Regions from separate parts of the Rhodobacter sp. 24-YEA-8 genome, predicted to be linked through region 3. Evidence: riboswitches for the same ligand, from Rfam matches in the RefSeq annotation. Region 3 holds a riboswitch; each other region holds the start of a gene.
The links. Region 3 has a riboswitch for cobalamin ahead of BLW25_RS18610 (ABC transporter substrate-binding protein). Riboswitches for the same ligand answer to the same signal wherever they lie in the genome.

Region 1 (4,727 bases), on a different contig from region 3:
TGGCGGTCGCGGGGGCGGGGGGGCAGCCCACCCGCCTGGCAGAGCGCGATCCCGTGGTTCCAGCCCTTCGGCTCGCTGCTGAGGGTCTCGAACGCCAGGAGCTTTCCGCCGGGGGTGAGACGGGCGCGCCCGGTCTCACCTTCCAGCACCAGTGCCCCGCCGATGTTTTGCGGGATACCGGTCAGGTCAAACCCCATGAACCCTGCAAGGGTGCCGATGCTCCACAAATGCCCTTCGGCCCCGAAAAGCCGGGCAAGCAACGCGAAGGTCTCGTCTTGTGAGGCGTCGGTCATGGGGGCGGCTTTCAGAACTTCGAGGTCAGCTGCAACTCGAACCGGCGCGGCGCACCGAGAACCACCTGACCCTTTTCGGGGTAGAGATATGCCGCATAGCTCTTGTCGAAGAGGTTCGTCACGCGCAATGACAGGGTCGAGGTCTCGCCCGCCTGCCAGTCAAGCCCGGCATTGATCAGCGAGAAGCTGCCGCGTTTCTCGGTATTGGCGTAGTCATACCAGGCCTTGCCGACGAATTGCACACCCAGATGCGCGGTCCAGGCATCGGCGAAACCCCAGGATGCCCAGAGATTGGCCGAGGTTTCCGGCACGAGGATCGGCACATTCCCCGAATAATCCACCCAGGAAAAGGTGTTGAAATCGAAGAAGGTGAAATCGTCAAACCGCGCTTTGGTGCGGGCAATATTGCCACTGAGCCGCAGGGTGTCGGTCACCGTGGCGCTGGCTGCCAGCTCGATCCCGCGTGAGGATTGCTGCCCGGCCTGTTGCAGCGTGAAAGACCCCGGCGCCAGCACCGGCACATTGCGCTTCACGATATCATAGGCGGTAAGCGACCATTCGGCGCGGCCATCGGCAAAGCTCTGGCGCATCCCGATCTCGAATTGCCGCCCCGTGGTCAGATCGAAGTCGCGGAAATTCGCGGCGTAATCCATCAGCGGCATGTTCACCGGGTCGGTGGACCAGGCCAGCTGGCCGTAAACCACCGTGGTCTCATTCGCCGCCCAGCTGAGCGCGACCCGCGCCGATGGGGCCTTGTAGCTGGCGTCAAAGCTCGATGCGGGGGTTGCGATACCCTCGCGGCTCAGATCGAACCAGTCCTGGCGCAGGCCAAGGCTGAGCGCCAGCCCCTGGCCAAGGTCGGTGCGGTTTTCCAGAAAGACCGCGCGCTGGTCGAGGGTCGAGCGGTATTGTGCCACCGGGGTCAGGCTGGCGGGGAAGCGGCCGGGGCGCGGGTTGAACGGGTCGACCGTGACCGAACCGAAGTTGAAGGCACTGGCATAGCCGGATTTCGAGCGGTTCAGGTCAAAGCCGATCACCGTATGGCTGTCATAGCCCGCGATCCCGTGGCGGAAGCCGGCATCCAGCCGGAAGCCGGTCTGATCCTGATCCTGGTCGATGGCGACGAATTCGCCGACCGATACCGTATCGGTCACCGGATCCCATTCATAGGTTTCCGCATTGCGGAAGCTGCGGTCAGACCCGATGCGGTACAGCACAGCCGAGACGCGGACCGAGTCCGAAGGCGCCCATTCGGTTTTCAGCTGCAGCCAGTGATCGGTGAAGTCAGTCTTCGCGTCTTCGACATTGTAGTTCAGCGCCTCGGTCCCGGCGACGAGGATGCCGTTGCGCAGGGGCGTGCCATAATAGGTCATCGGCTCGCGCTTCGCGTAATCTGCCGACAGGGTGAAGGTCAGATCAGGCGTCGCCTTCCAGCTCAGCGCAGCGGTCACGGCGCCGAGGCTGTCATCCGCACCGTCGATCCAGCCGTCGGAGCCATCTGCAATCACCGCGATGCGGTAAGAAAGTGTGTCCGAGAGCGAGCCGCCACTGTCGGCGCCAAAGCGCAGCCTGCCATCTGACCCTGCAAGCGCGGTCAACAGATGGCGCGGCGCACCGTCAAACGGGCGTTTGGGCATCGCATTGACGAAACCGCCAATCGCGCCATGCCCATGGATCACCGAGCCGCCGCCTTTCAGGACCTCGAATTCCTCGATCAGCCAGCTGTCGACCGGGAAAGAGATATTGCCGCGCCCGGGAAACTGCCTGGTGCCGTCAAACAGCATCATCACCGAGCTCGTGCCCTGAAAGCCGCGCGCGGCGAAGGCATTGTCATAGCCCGGTGCAGCGATCGAGGTGACCCCGGTTGCGGTCTGCGATACGGCGGAGGCGATCGAATGGAGACCGCGTTCGGCCATGGTCTCGGTGCCGATCACCTCGACGGCGGCAGGAATATCGCGGATCTTTTCACCCAGCCGGCTCGCGGTGGGCGCGGTGGCCTCAAGCCCCTGGCCCGCCTCGTCATCGACCGGCAGCCAGATGGTGCCGAGGCCGATGGTGGTCTCTTCGGCCAGCACCGGCGCAGCGGTGATGGGGGTGAGAGCGGTAAGTGTCAGCAAAAGCCGCACAGATGTGCGGCGCGAAATGGACGGCATGAATTTTACCCCGAAAGGTGAATCGCTCGTCACTGCAGACTGCCAGGACCAGGCGGGCAATCACCCGCATGTCATCCTTGCCATCAGGAACCCCCGCCTGATGCGCCTGCCCGTGAATATGGCCGACGGCAGGTCTCCTGGCTCGCGGGTCTGTGGATTTCGCGCCTTCCCAGGGTCCCTGAACCCCAGTGGCATATTGCGAAACCCTCGCCGCTCACAGTTGCGGGGGCAGCCGCAGATCGGGCGGATGCCCTGCTGCGTTCCCTCTTTCCTCCCTCGCGGGAACCGTCGCCTCAGCGCTACCCGCCGGGGTGGTGGTCTGTCAACGCCAGTTATCACGGGCGCGTTACAGGGGGCGCATCCGGGACCTGTCCTGCGAGGCGGACCAGGGATCCGCCATCCCGGACCCGTCATCAGCGCATGACGGCAGATCTTTGCGGAAATTCCCCTGAGACCCGGGGTTTACCCCATGGCCTTTTGCGCGCGAGCGGTTGTAACCTCTGCCCGCGCGCCCCGAACCATGACCGGGATCCTGCGCGGGAAGGACATAGCAATGCAGACCCCGCCTTTCGTCATTTCGATCCAGAGCCAGGTCGTGTTCGGCCATGTCGGCAATTCGGCGGCGCTGTTTCCGCTTTGTGCGGCCGGGCTGGAGGTGGCGGCGATCCCGACAGTGGTGTTCTCGAATACCCCCGATTACCCGAGCCTGCGCGGCCGCGCGCTGCCCGAGGATTTTTTCGCCGATCTGCTTCTGGGCGCGATGGAGCGTGGGCTCCCCGAACGGGCCGATTACATCGTGACGGGCTATATCGGCTCGGCCGCGATCGCACATATGGCGGCGGACTTCATCGCGAAAGCGCGCGAGATCAACCCGCGTCTGGTCTATCTCTGCGATCCGGTGATCGGCGATGCCAAGCCGGGGCGTTATGTGCCCGAAGCGGTGGTGGCGGTGATCCGCGATGAATTGCTGCCGCTGGCCGATCTGACCACGCCGAACCCGTTTGAGCTGTCACTCTTGTCGGGGCAGAAGATCGCGCGGCTCGAAGATCTGGCGCTGGCGCGGGCGGGCCTGAACCTGCGCCCCGGGGCGCGGGTGATTGCGACCGGATGCGTGCTGGAAGACAGCCCCGAGGGCTGTCTTGAAAGCGTGGTGATTACGCCGGAAGGCGTCAGCCGTCACCCCGCGCCGCATTTGCCGCTGGCGCTGTCGGGGACCGGGGATCTGTTCGCGGCGCTGATCATCGCCGGGCTGGGGCGTGGTCGTTCTCTCTCAGAAGCCGTTGTTTTTGCGCAAAAGCTCACCGGGGTTGCGATGGGGGAGGCGGCGGCGCTAGGCCGGCAGGAGGTCATGCTGAGCAACGCGGAATTCCTTGCGGGCCTCGCGGAACTGGCGGCGATCCGCCGCTGAGATGACGCAGCGGGAGCGTCCGCGCTGTTCTGCCTGTGGTGACCGCAGCGGGGCGGCCGTGGCCTCGGTTTCCGCCAGCGGGTCTTCCTGACCATGGCGCAGGGGCTGCCCGCAGCTCTCATGCACAGACAGTTGCGGCCTGCCTGGCCTGAGGACGCGACGGCGAGGTCTGGCGTCCGGTTTTGGCAAGGCGCTGGACGCGGGCACTTCCGGCCGGGCCAGATCATCGGGGCGCCACAGGATGGCGTCACGTGTTGGCGTCACACCGGGGAATGGCTGAGCGTCACAACATTGCGGCCCAGGGTCTTCGACCGCAAAAGCGCGCCATCGGCCGCATCCACCATGGCAGTAATATCCTCGGAAGGCGCCATCGGGCCGCCGCCGGTTTTCACGCCGATGGAGACCGTCACGCTGAGCGCGACCCCATTGCCGCCATCGACCGGTGTAGCGCCGACCACGCAGCGCAGCCGTTCGGCAATGCGCTGCGCCTCGGCGGCAGTGGTTTCGGGCAGGGCGATCAGAAATTCCTCGCCCCCGATCCGCGCCAGCATATCGTCGATCCGCAGATTGTCGCGCAGGCGGCGGACCACTTCGACCAGGACAGTGTCGCCGGTGGTATGGCCATAACAATCATTGACGGATTTGAACCGGTCGAGATCGATCACCAGCACCGCGAATTCGCTGCCCTCGACGGCCGCCTGTTCGGCGATGCCTGCCAGGCGCGGGAAAGCATAGCGGCGGTTGTAAGCACCGGTCAGCGGGTCGATGATCGCAAGCCGCAACCCGGCCTCGATCGAGCTCCGCTCGGCATCAGCCTGTTGCTTGCGCCGCAAAAGCAGGCGGATGCGCAGATCCAGTTCTTCGGCGCTGACA
Region 2 (4,727 bases), on a different contig from region 3:
CAGATCTGCGAGGATCTCGTGACGCGGCCCGGGGTGATCGTCGCGGGCTTTGCCATGCCGGTGCGGGATCCGGCCAATCCCTCTTACCTTGCGCGGGTGAATGACTGGCATGATGCGATTGCCGGCGCATGGGCGGCGGCGATTGACGCGCATCCTGGCGTAAAGCGGGTGGCGCTGATGGTCTGGGGCGATCCCGCGCTTTACGACAGTACCCTGCGGATTGCCGCACGGCTGGGCAGGCTGCGCGAAGTCTCGGTCTCGGTGGTGCCGGGGATCATGTCACCGCAGGTGCTGGCCGCTGCGCATCGCATTCCGCTCAACGGGCTTGGCGCGCCGTTTCTGGTGACGACAGGGCGGCGGCTGCGCGAAGAAGGCTGGCCCGAAGGCGTCAACCGGCTGGTGGTGATGCTGGATGGCGGCTGTGCCTTTCAGGATCTGGCGCCCGAAGGCATCTCGATCTGGTGGGGCGCCTTTGTCGGCATGGCGAATGAGATCACCGAAGCCGGCCCCCTGGCCGAGGCGGGGCCGCGTATCCTCGCCCGGCGCGAAGCGGCGCGGACCGAGCACGGCTGGCTCATGGATATCTATATTCTGGACCGGACATCCCCGGCGGCATAAGCCGCCGGGAAGCTGGTTTATGCCTCGCGGCCACGGCTCCAGAGCGCGGCTGCGAAAAGGCCGAGCAGCGTCCAGACCGCAAGACCGACCCCGATGGCGCGGCCGGCGAATTGCGCAGCCAGTTCGGGCGGCGTCGGGCCGGTGAACTCATGCGGATGCGGCGCGCCGACGATATGGGGCGCGAGGATCAGCAGGATCGCCGCCGCCCAGACCACCCAGTTCCGACCGAAGGCGATGAGCCAGAGACCGATGGCGGTCGCAATCACTGTCGCCACCCACCAGATCGCGCGGGCGTTGACATCGGCCGCGGCCATGCCCGGAAGCTCGGGCGAGAGGCCGAAAGCCGGCGCCATCTGCACCGCGACAAAGCCCGCGATCCCCCAGAGAAGGCCCTGGCGTGCGGTGACCCGGTTGCCATTATTCTCAGACAGGGCCATCGCCGCGACCAGCAGCAGCCCGTAGCCGGCATAGACCATAATCGAGAACAGGATCGACAACCCGTCACGGGCTGCGTCAAAACCGATACCGGGGATCTCTGCCGCCTCGCCATGGTCATGCGCGGCTTCGGACCCATGATCATGGCCCGCTTCTGCCGCAGGCGCGGCCTGAGGCTCTGTCTGCGGCTCTGTGGTTTCCGACGCCGGTTCTTCACCGTGATGATGGTCTGAGGCCGCCGCGAAATGAGTGCGCTCGCCGCCCTCATAAAGCTCGGCATGAAGCAGCACGGGCTGCACGAAAACAAGCTGCAACAGGGCGGCAATCAGCCCCGCTGCAGCGCCAGCGATCAACGCGCTGGTCAGCAGTCTTTGCAACATATCAGTGGCAGGGGAATCCGACCGCGTGACGCACATCATGGGCGGCGTCATGCAGGGTTTCCGACTGGGCGAGGCCAGCGACGAAGATCAGCGCAGCACCCAAAAGCGCCACGACGAGGATATTCGCCAGTTTGACATCAGCCTTCGCGCCTGAGCGGGCAATGGTGGACATATGAGTTACTCCTTGCCGTCATCCCCGACGGCGGTTCCATCAGTGCGAAGGTCGGTCTCCTGACTTGCAGGTCACAGCCTCTGCCCTCCTTCCCATGGATTGCTCCACAGTGGTTAACGGGGTCGGCTCGCTGCGCACAGTCGCGGGGGCGGTCGGGTCGGGGAATCCCCCGCCCTGTTCCCATGCCGGTCGCCCGGCACCTTCACAATATCGAGAGTGACAGGCGCATGACGCCCGGTCAAGTCGCGCGCGCCACTTCGCACCCGTCAGGTCGCCAGCGCACCATAAAGGATAAGAGTCGGTGCCGGGTCGGGGGCCGCCCCCTCCAGACGCGCGGCCAGACCCGCGACGGTATCGCGGCGAAAGGCCTGCGCCGGGGTCGAGACGCCTTGGGCCATCAGCGCGGGCGTCTCGGGCGGCAACCCGGCAGCGACCAGCTTTGCCGCCAGCTGCGGAAATGTCGCCCGCGCCATGAAGACCGAGGTGACAGCCTGCGGATCGGCCAGTGCTGCCCAATTAAGACTTTCGGGCAGCGCCCCTGTCACGTCATGGCCGGTGACGAATTGCACCCGGCGCGCATTGACCCGCCGCGTGAGCGGGATCCCCGCCGCCGCCGCCGCCGCCGAAGGCGCGGTGACGCCGGGCACGATCTCATAGCCGATCCCGGCCTCGCGCAAAGCTGTGATCTCTTCTTCAAGCCGCCCGAACATACCGGAATCGCCGGATTTCAGCCGCACCACCTTCAGGCCCGAACGCGCATGATCGACCAGGAGCCGGCTGACATGATCCTGGCGCGGCGAGGCGCGCCCCGCCCGCTTGCCGACCGAAATCAGATCCGCCTCCGGCGCCGCCAGATCAAGGATCGGCCCGGCAGAGAGGTCGTCATAAAGCACCACATCCGCCGCTTGCAGCCGTTTGACCGCGCGCAGGGTCAGCAGATCGGGATCGCCCGGGCCAGAGGAGACAAAGCTGACGATCTCGCTCATGTGGCGGCTCCGATCAGGTGGAAGAAGGTGCCGGTGACAAGGCCTTTGCGCGATCCGGTTTCGGGGACCGGCGCGCTTTCGGCATCAGTCACGCGGGCAAGGGGCGCATCGGGCTGGGCGAGAATGGTCGAATAATGGAACTCATGCCCGCGCAGCCTCGCACCCGCCACATGGCCCGGGATCGGCGCGGAAAGCGCGGCCAGCCGGTAGCCCAGATGCATCCTGCGCTTTTCATACGAGGTCACAAGACCGAGGAGCCCGGCCATCTGATGCCGGGTGCCGGATGCATCGACCAGCGCCTCGCCCAGAACCATATAGCCGCCGCATTCGCCATGCACCGGCTTTGCCGCCGCGAAATTCCTGAGGCCCGCAAGAAAAGCTGATGCCGCCGCGATCCGGCCCGCATGCAGTTCGGGATAGCCGCCGGGCAGCCAGCAAAGATCGGCTTCCGGCGGCGCTTCATCGGCCAGGGGCGAAAATGGCAGAATCTCGGCCCCCTGCGCGTGCCAGGCATCCAGCAGATGCGGATAGGTGAAAGAAAACGCCTCATCCCGCGCCAGCGCAATGCGCTGGCCGGGCGGTTTCGGCAGCTCTCCCGCCGGGGTGCTCACGCCGCCCGCCGCCGCCGCGCGCAGGGCCGCAAGATCGGTATGTTCGCGCAAAAAACTCGCATAGTCACTGATGGCGCGTTCAAGATCGGGGTGCTCGACCGCCTGAACCAGACCCAGATGCCGCTCTGGCAGGGTCAGGTCGCCGCGCCTGGGCAGCGCGCCGAAAACCGGCAGCCCGACCGCCTCCATCCCCAGCCGGCAGAGCCGTTCATGCCGGGGCGAGGCCACACGGTTCAGGATCACGCCCGCGATTTTCACGTCCTTGCGATAGGCCGCCATCCCGGCCGCCATCGCCGCGACCGTCTGCGCCGCCCCCGAGACATCCAGCACCACCACGACCGGCCAGCCGGTCAGCGCCGCGATATCGGCACTGGCGCCGGTTCCGGTCTCGCCCGCGAATGCCACGCCGTCGAAGAGCCCCATCGAGCCCTCGGCCAGCGCCAGCGCGCCGCCCCGCGCCAGCTGCGCCCCGATCAGCCCGGGCGCCATCGCCCAGCTGTCGAGATTGAAGCTCGACCGTCCCGAAGCCGCGAGGTGAAAGGCCGGGTCGATGTAATCGGGCCCGCATTTATAGGGCTGCACCGCCACGCCGTCATCGCGCAATGCGCGCAAAAGACCCAGCATCACCGTCGTCTTGCCCGCGCCGGAGCGCGGGGCGGATATGATCAGCCCTTTGGTCACAGCTTCACCGCATCGGCCCGGCCCGCACGGAAACGGCGGTCATAATCGGTGGAATACAGGCTCGATTCGATGAACCCTTCCTGCCCTAAAGACGGGCCAACGAGGATCAGCGCCGTGCGCTCCATCGTGTCGCCGATCAGTCCGGCGATGGTTGCGAGTGTGCCGCGCACCACCCGCTCATCCGGCCAGGAGGCGCGCCAGACCACGGCCACCGGGCAATCGGCCCCGTAATGCGGGGTGAGTTCCGCCGTGGTTTCCCCGAGCCGGTGGATCGAGAGGTGAATGGCCAAAGTCGCGCCGGTGGCGGCGAAGGATTCAAGCTTTTCACGTTCGGGCATAGCGGAGGCGCGGCCAGGGGTGCGGGTCAGAACGAGGCTCTGGGCAAGGCCCGGCAGCGTCAGCTCCATCCCCAAAGTCGCGGCGGCAGCTGCGAAAGAGGGCACGCCCGGCGTCACATCATAGGGGATGCCCTCGGCCTTCAGGCGGCGGATCTGTTCACCCATCGCCGACCAGACCGAGAGATCGCCGGAATGCAGCCTTGCGACATCAAGGCCTGCCTCATGTGCGGCACGGATTTCGGCGATGATCGCGTCCAGATCCAGCGGCGCGGTATTGACGATCTTCGCGCCGGGCGGGCAATGCGACAGCACGGCCTCGGGGATCAGCGAACCGGCATAAAGACAGACAGGCGAGGCCGCGATCAGGTCACGCCCGCGCAGCGTCAGCAGGTCGGGCGCGCCGGGGCCGGCGCCGATGAAATGGACGGTCATGGGGCGGCTCCTTGCTGCGGGTCTTTGGGCTGCGGCAGGTCTTTTTGGGCGATAGCAGCCGTTGCCCTGCCATC
Region 3 (4,727 bases):
CGCACATGCCCGCAATGCCGTATTCTATGGCGACAAGGCGATTGACCGCTCGCCCTGTGGCACCGGGACGTCGGCCCGGATGGCGCAGCTGGCGGCAAAGGGCCGCCTGAGCGTCGGCGATGAATTCTGGCATGAGAGCATCATCGGCTCGATCTTCAAGGGTCGGGTCGAGGCGACCTCTGACGCGGTACCGGGAAAATCGGCGATCATCCCGTCGATTGGCGGCTGGGCGCGGCAGACCGGGATCAACACGATCTTCATTGATGAGCGTGATCCCTATGCCCATGGGTTTGTGGTGAAATGATGGGCTCGCGGTTCATTCTTGAGGGCACGGCGAAGGGTCGCGTTCTGGCATCCGATGAGCCGCTGAGCTTCTGGGGCGGGGTCGATCCCGCGACCTCAAAGGTGATCGATGCGCATCACCCGCTGCATGGCGAGACGCTTGCCGGGCGGGTGCTGGTGATGCCGGGGACACGGGGCTCCTGCACCGGGTCAGGGGTGCTTCTGGATATGGCGCTGAACGGGCTTGCGCCTGCAGCGCTGGTGTTTCGCGAGCCGGAAGATGTGGTGACGCTGGGCGCGATGATTGCGGCCGAGATGTTCGGCGTGGCGCTGCCTGTCCTGCGGCTGGAGCGCGCGGCCTTCGACATAGTCTCGCATCTGGAGGAGGTGGCCGTCATTCCCGGGGCCATCGAGGCCCCGGGAATGACCCTGCCGGTCGCCTCTGCCGCGGGATCGGCGCTGGCCCTGACGGCGGCAGATCTGGCGATGCTTTCAGGTGCGGAAGGCGAGGCCGTGTCGCAGGCGATGCGCATCCTTGTTGCGATGGCGGCAAATCAGGGCGCGACCCGACTGATCGATGTGACCCAGGGCCATATCGATGGCTGCATCTATGCGAGCCCGGCCAATCTGACTTTCGCGGCAAAAATGGCGGATATGGGGGCACGGGTGCGGGTGCCAACAACGATGAATGCGATTTCGGTCGACCGCGAGAACTGGCGTGCCCAGGGCGTGCCGGATCTGTTCGGCACCCCGGCGCAGCGGCTGGCCGATGCCTATGTGGCGATGGGCTGCCGGCCAAGCTTCACCTGCGCCCCCTATCTGCTGGAAAGCGCTCCGGCCGAAGGAGAATCTATTGGCTGGTCGGAAAGCAATGCGGTGATCTTTGCCAATTCCGTGCTGGGGGCGCGAACGGCGAAACACCCGGATTTCCTTGATCTTTTCATTGCGATGACCGGGCGCGCACCGCTGGCGGGCGTTTGTCTTGACGAGAACCGGGCGGCGCAGCGCGTCATCGACGTGGCGGCGATCTCTGGCGCGGATGATCTCTTCTGGCCTTTGCTGGGCTGGCTTGCGGGCCGCGCCTCGCCAGACCGGATCCCCCTGCTCAGAGGTGTGGGCGCGGCATCGCGCGAGCAGTTACAGGCGCTGTGCGCGGCCTTTGGCACCACCTCGGCCGCGCCGATGCTGCATGTCGAAGGGGTCACGCCCGAAGCGCATCTTGTCGCACCCGATGCCGACGCGGCCCGGATCAGCCGCACTGATTTCACCCGCGCCTGGGAGGAGCTGAACCAGGGCGGTGAAGAGATCGACCTTGTCGCCATCGGCAGCCCGCATGCCTCGCGCGAGGAATGCCGCGCCTTCGCAAGCGCGCTGAACGGTGGGCGGGTGCAGGTGCCGACCATCATCACTGCCGGGCGCAGTATTATTGCCGATCTGCAGGGCGAGGGCACGCTCGCGACCCTCGAAGCCGCCGGTGTGCAGGTGATTCCTGACCTCTGCTGGTGCTCGATCTCCGAGCCGGTCTTCCCGCCCGCGACCCGCACGCTGATGACCAATTCCGGCAAATATGCCCATTATGGGCCGGGGCTTTCGGGCCGGCAGATCCGGTTTGACAGTCTCAGAACCTGTGCCGCTGCCGCCCTTACCGGCCATGCCGCCAAAACCCTTCCCTCCTGGCTTTCCTGAGGTTCCCCATGCGCTCGATCAAGACCATCCATGTGATTTCCGCTCATGCCGAGGGCGAGGTGGGCGATGTCATCGTGGGCGGGGTCCGCCCGCCGCCGGGAGACACGATCTGGGCTCAGTCACGCTGGATCGCCGAAGATGAGACGCTCAGGAATTTCGTGCTGAACGAGCCGCGCGGCGGCGTCTTCCGCCATGTGAACCTGCTTGTGCCGCCAAAAGACCCGCGCGCCGATGCCGCCTTTATCATCATGGAGCCCGAGGACACGCCGCCGATGTCCGGCTCCAATTCGATCTGCGTTTCGACCGTGCTGCTTGATGGCGGCATCATCCCGATGGTCGAGCCGGAAACGCGCATGGTGCTGGAGGCGCCGGGCGGCCTCGTCCATGTCCGCGCCGAATGCCGCAATGGCAAGGCGGAGCGGATCTTTGTCGAAAACCTGCCCTCTTTCGCAGAACGGCTGGATGCGAAGCTTGAGGTCGAGGGCCTTGGCACATTGACGGTCGATACCGCCTGGGGCGGCGACAGTTTCGTCTTTGTTGATCCCAAAGCGCTAGGTTTCAGCCTGACGCCCGACGAGGCGCATGATATCGCGAGGCTCGGGGTAAGGATCTCGGAGGCCGGCACCGAGCAGCTGGGCTTCCGCCACCCGACCAATCCGGACTGGACGCATTATTCCTTCTGCCTCTTCGCGGGCGAGGTGACGCGGCAGGGGAATGAACTCCGCGCCGGTGCTGCCGTGGCGATCCGGCCCGGCAAGGTTGACCGCTCGCCGACCGGGACCGCGCTTTCCGCGCGGATGGCAGTGCTGCATGCGCGCGGCCAGATGTCAGAGGCCGACCGTCTGACCACTGTCTCGCTGATCGGGTCGGAATTTCAGGGTCGCATCCTCGGCACCACCGATCTGGCGGGGACGCCGGCGATCCGCCCGGAAATCTCGGGGCGCGGCTGGGTTACCGGCATCCATCAGCATATGCTGGACCCGACCGATCCCTGGCCCGGCGGCTACCGGCTTTCCGACACCTGGGGTGCGCGCTGATCCCGCAGCCCGGGCACGAGCCTCTGGGGCGCTTTGTCATTGAAACGTGCAGGGTTTGCCCATAATCAGGCAATGTCGGTTTCCGCAAGGAATTGAAAGGGAATCCGTTATCCCCCCGCCCGGGGGGATGAACCGGAACTGCCCCCGCAACTGTAGGCGGCGAGGATCCGCGCGACAAAGCCACTGTGGGAGAGCCCATGGGAAGGCTGCGCAGACCCTGTGACCCGCCAGTCAGGAGACCTGCCGACTCCTGTAACCAACTTGACCCGGACGGGGCGTCCGGGGAGGCGAGATATGATTTTGACCCGCAGATGCGCCATCGCATCCCGTGCAGCCAGCCTGCGCCAGTCGCGCCGGGCCAGCTTTGTGCGTCGCGGTTTTCACGCTCTCCATCCGCTCCATCCCCCATTCCACTCGGAGATCCCGGATGCGATATTTTCCCAATACCCGTTTCTCACTGACCGTCTCACTGGCCGCGCTCTGCTTTGGCATGCCTGCCCTGGCCGAGACCGGCTATCCGCTCAAGCTGCAGAATTGCGGGCTTGAGCTGAGCTTTGACAAGGCGCCGGAAAGTGCAGTGACCGTCGGTCAGGCGACGACCGAGATCCTTTACACGCTGGGGCTTGGCGACAAGGTCGCGGGCACTTCGGTCTGGTTCACCGAAGTCCTGCCGGAGTTCAAAGATCTGAACGACGGCATCGAGCGGCTGGCCGATAATGACCCTTCATTCGAAAGCGTCGTCGCCAAACGCCCGGGTATCGTGACCGTGCAATATGAATGGCATGTCGGCCCGCAAGGCATCGTGGCAACGCGCGAGCAATTCGCCGATCTCGGCATTCCGGCCTATGTCCTGCCGTCCGACTGCATCGGGAAGGACAATACTGCAGGCTCGGACGGCACGCGGCTGGAGCCCTATACGATGGAGGGGATCTATCTCGGCATCGAAGAGCTGGGGACGATTTTCAACATCACCGACAAGGGCGCAGAGGTGGTCGCTGACCTGAAAGCGCGCGAGGCAGCGGCGGTCGCGGCGGCGAAGGCGCTTGATCTGAAAGAGGCCTCGGCGGTGTTCTGGTTCTCGTCGGCCGAAATGGATATCGACCCCTATGTTGCCGGAAACGGTGGGGCCCCGGCCTGGATGATGTCTTCTCTGGGGCTGAAGAATGTGGTCGAAAGCCCCGAGGAATGGCCGGTTGTGTCCTGGGAAACCATCGCCCGGGCCAATCCCGATGTGATCGTGATCGCCCGTATGGACCGCCGCCGGTTCGAAGCGGATGATCATGAAAAGAAACTGGAATTCCTGAAATCCGATCCGGTGGTAAGCCAGATGGAGGCCGTGAAGAATGGCCGCATCGTGATCATCGACGCCCATGCAATGGACCCGTCGATCCGCAATATCGCGGCGCTGGAAGAGCTGGCGGCGGCGCTGCCGGCCTTTGATCTGAAATGATCCGCCGGAAATGAAACGACCGGCCACCCCTGTTGCGCTTGCCGCCCATGTCGCTCTGCGCGCCATGGCGGGGGTGGCTGTTCTTGCGCTTGCCATTCTGACGGGCGTGATCCTTGGCGAGACGCCGCTGCCCTGGTCGACGGTCTGGGCGGCGTTGGCGAATAATCTCTGGGCGGCGGGGCTGCCGGTCGATCCGATTGATCAGGGCATCATCTGGGCCTACCGCGTCCCAAGGACGCTGGTTGCCGCCGGATGCGGCGCGGGGCTGGCGC

Region 1: it holds a riboswitch for cobalamin, as region 3 does, so the genes downstream of both, BLW25_RS09635 (TonB-dependent receptor) here and BLW25_RS18610 (ABC transporter substrate-binding protein) in region 3, are expected to answer to the same signal.
Region 2: it holds a riboswitch for cobalamin, as region 3 does, so the genes downstream of both, BLW25_RS14065 (CbtB domain-containing protein) here and BLW25_RS18610 (ABC transporter substrate-binding protein) in region 3, are expected to answer to the same signal.

What each region holds. Positions count from the first base shown of each region.
Region 1 covers NZ_FNSK01000001.1:1,962,730-1,967,456, reverse strand. The annotation lists gene BLW25_RS09640 (DUF6925 family protein) at 1-293, opposite strand, end outside; gene BLW25_RS09635 (TonB-dependent receptor) at 305-2,446, opposite strand; cobalamin riboswitch at 2,556-2,751, opposite strand; gene pdxY (pyridoxal kinase) at 3,000-3,854, shown strand; gene BLW25_RS09625 (diguanylate cyclase) at 4,115-4,727, opposite strand, start outside.
Region 2 covers NZ_FNSK01000001.1:2,895,085-2,899,811, forward strand. The annotation lists gene cobF (precorrin-6A synthase (deacetylating)) at 1-618, shown strand, start outside; gene BLW25_RS14060 (CbtA family protein) at 636-1,433, opposite strand; gene BLW25_RS14065 (CbtB domain-containing protein) at 1,435-1,605, opposite strand; cobalamin riboswitch at 1,637-1,824, opposite strand; gene cobA (uroporphyrinogen-III C-methyltransferase) at 1,872-2,591, opposite strand; gene BLW25_RS14075 (cobyrinic acid a,c-diamide synthase CobB) at 2,588-3,883, opposite strand; gene cobM (precorrin-4 C(11)-methyltransferase) at 3,880-4,653, opposite strand; gene BLW25_RS14085 (cobalamin biosynthesis protein) at 4,650-4,727, opposite strand, start outside.
Region 3 covers NZ_FNSK01000002.1:444,358-449,084, reverse strand. The annotation lists gene BLW25_RS18625 (4-hydroxyproline epimerase) at 1-304, shown strand, start outside; gene BLW25_RS18620 (cis-3-hydroxy-L-proline dehydratase) at 304-1,968, shown strand; gene BLW25_RS18615 (trans-3-hydroxy-L-proline dehydratase) at 1,977-3,005, shown strand; cobalamin riboswitch at 3,065-3,268, shown strand; gene BLW25_RS18610 (ABC transporter substrate-binding protein) at 3,496-4,455, shown strand; gene BLW25_RS18605 (FecCD family ABC transporter permease) at 4,520-4,727, shown strand, end outside.